2 linked regions of the Desulfosporosinus acidiphilus SJ4 genome follow. The protein of the gene in region 2 interacts with the protein of the main gene of each other region in a pairwise test. Links are inferred from orthologs where the notes say so. Each region holds a gene or a part of one and is shown on either strand. Other genes may lie near its edges.

The links.
Region 1: the proteins of ftsZ (region 2) and DESACI_RS00765 interact in binary tests that used the Bacillus subtilis proteins (3 or more experiments, as listed by UniProt). The link is inferred for Desulfosporosinus acidiphilus SJ4 from one-to-one orthologs.

The regions. Positions count from the first base shown.
Region 1 is NC_018068.1:144,670-147,454, reverse strand. It holds DESACI_RS00765 (cell division protein ZapA), read right to left. Parts: upstream 1,630-2,785; coding sequence 1,372-1,629; downstream 1-1,371. Other genes in the region: pheT (phenylalanine--tRNA ligase subunit beta), read right to left, coding at 1,672-2,785; DESACI_RS00770 (U32 family peptidase), read right to left, coding at 1-1,058. UniProt on the Bacillus subtilis protein: Activator of cell division through the inhibition of FtsZ GTPase activity, therefore promoting FtsZ assembly into bundles of protofilaments necessary for the formation of the division Z ring.
Region 2 is NC_018068.1:3,910,334-3,913,238, forward strand. It holds ftsZ (cell division protein FtsZ), read right to left. Parts: upstream 2,033-2,905; coding sequence 968-2,032; downstream 1-967. Other genes in the region: DESACI_RS25580 (methyl-accepting chemotaxis protein), read right to left, coding at 1-586; DESACI_RS17920 (small basic family protein), read right to left, coding at 2,280-2,609; DESACI_RS17925 (cell division protein FtsQ/DivIB), read right to left, coding at 2,631-2,905. UniProt on the Bacillus subtilis protein: Essential cell division protein that forms a contractile ring structure (Z ring) at the future cell division site. The regulation of the ring assembly controls the timing and the location of cell division.

The DNA of each region.
Region 1 (2,785 bases), 3.8 Mb from region 2 along the record:
CCAACCACTCTTCCAAGGCGTGTCCCCCGATTGTTCGGACGACTGTAGCTCATCAAATTGGCACCGGGGTTTTCTTTTAAATATCCCTTGGTAAAATCCCGGTTGAAAATCTGCAATAATTCTTGATGCTCCTCGTCAGTGAGCAGTGGGCTATCCTCCTGTTGATGTTCAATCCGGTCAAGGGCCTGCCTATAAAGCCTAATTACCGTAGCCACATACTCCGGACGTTTCATGCGTCCTTCTACTTTCAGGGAATAAACACCGATACGCTCTAATTCAGCTAATTCCTCCACTAACTTTAAGTCCTTAGGGCTTAATAGATGTTCACCCAGGTTTTTATCTGCCAATAGATTCTTACGATCCTGACCAACAAGTTGGTAGGTCATGCGGCAGGGCTGGGCGCAAGTACCTCGATTCCCGCTCCGTCCGCCAATAAAGCTGGACATCAAACACTGTCCTGAATAACATATACAGAGAGCTCCATGAACAAAAACTTCAAGGTCTAAGGGCGTGTTCTCAGCCAAGGTCTTCATTTCAGCTGCTGAAGTTTCTCTGGCAAGGACGACCCGGCGGAAACCAAGGTTTTCCAAATGTTGAACACCCCATGTGTTATTTATCGTCATTTGCGTGCTGCCATGCGTTTCCATTTCCGGCAAAATAGCTTGAATGAGAGCCGCGACCCCTAAGTCCTGTAATATTACTGCGTCCACGCCAGTCTCATACACCGCATAAAGATAGTCCATCAATTCTTTAAATTCTTGATCTGCAATTAATATATTAACCGTAAGGTACACCTTAACCTGACGCTGGTGAGCATAGCGAACGGCTTTACGCAGTTCCTCCATATCAAAATTAGCGGCACTTGCCCGAGCGCTAAAACTCTTACCTCCTAAGTAAACTGCATCGGCACCGTTTTCCACAGCCGCTTTAAAGGCTTCAAAACTCCCTGCAGGTGCCAGAAGCTCAAGAGGGCGTTTTGGGGTTTCTATTGTTTCTATTGTTTCTGTTGTTTCCGTTGTTTCCGTTGTTTCCTTTATTAGTTCTCTGAGATTGTCCATGAAATATTCGCTCCACCCTCAATATCTTGTTCATTGGTATTAAACTTACTTTATTATAATTGTTTAGCCCCGATATGTACAATTCCCATACTCTCCCACAATATTTCCATGAGTTTTGGCACCAACTTTAGGATGATCCCTCTCTCCTCCCCAGACCAAAACTGTCCAGGAAAATTAATCCTCTATCATTTACTTAAAGAATTCTTAGAAGCAAAGTTCTTATAAAATTTAACACTACTTCATAAGAATTTTACTCAAACGCCGCAATTTCAAAGGCACCTGGTAGTCCCAGGTGCCTCATACATCATCCTTGTTAATCTGTCTTTTCACCCAGCAGCTGCATTAGAGTTTCCTGTTCCTCTCGCAGCTTAGCAAGATCATCTGCCAAATTGAGAGCTGTTAACACCGCAATTTGATGAATGTTTAAACGAGGGAGCCGCTGGGAAATTAAACGCATCTTTTTGTCCACTTCGTGAGCCAAACCTAGAATGTATGCTTCTGTTCCTTCACCGCGGACCACATGCTTCTCTCCAAAAATTTCGACGGCAATTTTGACAGATTCTTGAGTCACACTTTTCCCTCGCTCTCTCTTACTGCTTTGCTGGAATGCTTTCTATTTTCGCCATTCCGCGTCAAATTCCTGCTGAATTCCCTCTAAAATGCGCGAATTCAAGGCATTTACTTCCTCATCAGTTAAGGTTCGTTCCAGAGATTGGTACCTTAAGGAAAAAGCGAGACTTTTGCGGCCTTCCGGAATAGACTTACCTGTATAGACATCAAATATTTCCACATTCTGCAATAGTTCTCCCCCAAGCTTGCGAATCCTAGTCATCACCGCTGCCGCTGAAGTCTCTAAGGATACTACCACTGCCAAATCCCGATTGATGGCGGGAAAGCGCGGAATGGATTGAGCGCGCACAACCGGCCGCATGTGCTTAAATAAAGCACCTAAATCTAATTCGAAGAGTACTGCTTTCTCCAAAGCCCATTCTTTTTCTTGGGCAGGATGAAGCTCGCCCAAAAAGCCAACACATTCCTTGTGAAGGTAGATATCTGCAGAACGACCAGGATGTAGGAGAGGACGTTTTTCAGGCACTCGATAGTCAAATTTAAGTCCAAATTCCTGAGCAATTTCCTCCAATATCCCTTTGAGGTAGTAAAAATCATACTGGACTGCTGAATTTAGCCAATGCCGGCCGCTTTTCCCAACGGCAACCCCAGCTACCTGCAATACTTCACGAGGGAGCCGGCGCAGCGGTTTCTCCTCTCCCCAATACGTCATCCCAACTTCAAAAATACTCACCACCGTATTGCGCCGAGCGACGTTCTTTGCTGCGACCTCTAATAGTCCGGGAACCAGCGACGTACGCATTACGCTAAGTTCTTCCCTTAAGGGATTGAGTAAGGGAATGGAATGCTGAGCGCTCCCCCATTGAGCATCTCTGGCAGCACCTGTGAAGGTATAAGTCATTACCTCATCCATTCCGGATTGGACAAGTACCCTGCGCAGCCGACGGCGAAACTCTTGTTCCGCTGTCCTTCTTCCCTGGGTCGTATCTCCTTGCGGCAAGGTTGTAGGGATTAAATCGTAACCTCTTAGACGGGCAACCTCCTCCATGAGATCTTCCTCAATCTCCAAGTCCGCCCGATAGGTTGGAATCTCCACATTAAAGAGATTTTCCTTTTCCTCGAACTTAAAGTTCAGGTTTTCCAGGACTTGTCGAACG
Region 2 (2,905 bases):
CTGCTTCAATCGCTGCGTTCAGAGCCAGGAGGTTTGTTTGATCAGCGACCCCGGCAATAACCCCGACAATTTTTTTAATATCATTCATTGAATTTAGTACTTCTTGAACTTGCCGGCTAACTATAGAAAATTCGTCAAAGGATCGTTCAACAAATAAAATAGCTTCCTGTATCTTATCGCCTCCAGAGACTGCGGCATTCGTAGCTTGCTCTACGAAACCGGCGGAGTTCGTGGCAGATTGGGCGACTTGATTGGAGGAAGCCTCTAATTCTTCAGACTGAGCCGCAAGATTTGTCAGATGATCCGTTTGTTCCTCTACTTTATGCAACATTTGACGTATAGATGTCATACCCATCAAGCGCTGCACAGAATTATCGATATCACTTAGAGAAGCAGAGGATGATGCTTGCCGTTCGGCTATGACCTGATTAAGAATCTCAACCACCGGATAAAGTGAGCTTGAAGGCGCGATATCAACTTCTAAGGGCTCTATAAAATTACTTTGTGTTAACGCCTTATACATCTTTTCACAATCTAAGTTGTGGTCTTGAATTATTTGCTCATTCTCACGTTTAAATAATCCCATGCTAAACATCATCCTCGTCCTTCTTAAATTTTAAATAAAGAGTTAGACACCGATTTTATAAATTTCAATCTAGTTATGCATTATTCTACAAAATAACCTTAATTCCTTCAAGTAGTTCTATGTTAAGCAATTCTATATTTCTAAAAATTATAACTCGGATTTTATGTGGTTATAGCAACGGCATCTCTTACTTTTCTCCAGCTTACTAAAAGTCTATCCCTCGTTTAGTATCCATGTAAAAACCCCCTAGATAGAGCTTTATCGTTCTATCCTAGGGGGGCATTGATCCAATATTTAATCATTATCGGAGTTATAAGGAACCTTTTTCCTAAAACAATGGGTACTTCTCTTATTGAAATTTGAATTTTACATCAACAATGATTATCTTCTGCGTCGGAGAAATTCAGGAATATCAATATCCACTTCTTTGGCTACCGGTTTAATAATCGTTGTTTCCTGAGCCTTTCCCTGGGCGCCTGACACACTGGCGTATTGCTGATCAAATCCTGTAGCAATTACAGTAACCCTTAATTCTTCTTTAAGGTTCTCATCAATCACCGCACCAAAAATGATGTTCGCCTCAGGATCAGCCGCTTCAGAGATAATCCCTGCGGCTTCATTCACTTCAAAGAGAGTTAGATTTACTCCGCCGGTGATATTAAGCAGCACTCCCTTTGCTCCTTCAATTGAAGTTTCCAACAAGGGACTGGAAATAGCCTTCCGAGCCGCGTCAACTGCCCGGTTTTCTCCGGTGGCTTGTCCAATTCCCATTAAAGCTGAACCGGTATTAGACATAATCGTTTTTACATCGGCAAAGTCTAAATTGATTAAGCCCGGTACAGCAATCAGGTCTGAAATTCCTTGTACCCCTTGACGCAAGACGTCGTCGGCTATCCTAAATGCTTCATGGATGGTAGTATGCTTGTCCACGACCTGTAACAAGCGGTCGTTAGGTATTGTTATTAAAGTGTCGACCTTACTTTTAAGTTCAGCAATTCCCTTTTCGGCTTGCATGGCTCTTTTTCGTCCCTCGAACGTGAAGGGCCTGGTAACAACACCTACCGTTAGCGCTCCCATCTCCTTGGCAACTTCTGCAACAATGGGAGCAGCGCCTGTACCTGTACCGCCGCCCATACCGGCAGTGACAAAAACCATATCTGCACCCTTAAGAACCTTAGCCAATTCTTCACGGCTTTCTTCCGCTGCTTTAGCCCCTATTTCTGGGTTAGCACCTGCCCCAAGACCTTTAGTCAACTTAATACCGATCTGGACCTTTTGAGTCGCGTGAGAAAGATGTAAAGCCTGTGAATCGGTATTAACAGTTACAAAATTTACTCCTTGTAAACCAGCGGTAATCATACGATTCACCGCATTATTTCCGCCACCACCCACACCAATTACCCTGATCTCGGCAATTTGGTTTAATTCAGTTTCAAATTCTAGCATCTAGGTTTAACCTCCTCGCTTATTATGACCGGAATACAAAAAAGTTCAGCCTCGTTTTTTGACAACGGCTCCCTCTAAAGCACCTGAGGCAATAACCCATAGACTGCCACGAAGTGCGAAGACTTAATGTATGCGTACTAATAACATCTGAATACATAAAACCCTTTAAATTCATTACAAATTCTATATGTCAAGGCGTTATCCCTTTTTTTTAAAATAAAAACTTTCAGCAAAGTGTACAACTTTGCTACTTTTTTAACAGGTGTCGCCGAATACTTCCAAGGTTATTGAACAGACGCACACCAAAGGCTACGATTGCAGCTAAATAAAGGTCAACTCCAATCCGGTCTCCGATATACGCTAGGGCGGCTGCTAAAAGCATATTACTGAAAAAGCCGCTCAGAAATACTGTGCTGTCGAAATGATCTTCCTGTGCAGATCGAATGCCGCCCAGAACTGAATCCAAAGCAGCTAAGATCCCTACTGAAAAATATTTAGCATATTCTATCGGGACTGAAAACGGACTTACATACCCAATAGCTAATCCGAGCACTAAGCCTAATATCGGTAACCACATAATCTCAGATCCTCCCTCGATTTAACGGCCAATTACCGGCTTTGCCGCAGTAAAATCAATATAGCGTACCCCTTGTTGAAATGATTTATACTCTTTATCATTAATCAATTGCCAAAGGGCATTCAATTTATCTTTCCATTCCTGTGCTTGTCCCAAACGAACCTCTACCCCGCTTGTCAGGTACAAGGTCATTTGCTGGATAGTATTCACATGAAGTTCCCCAATCTGGCTTAAGAGTTCTTTGGGAGCTTGTCCCAAGAGGCGGAGAGCCGCAGTCAGAGAAGGATTATTCAGGC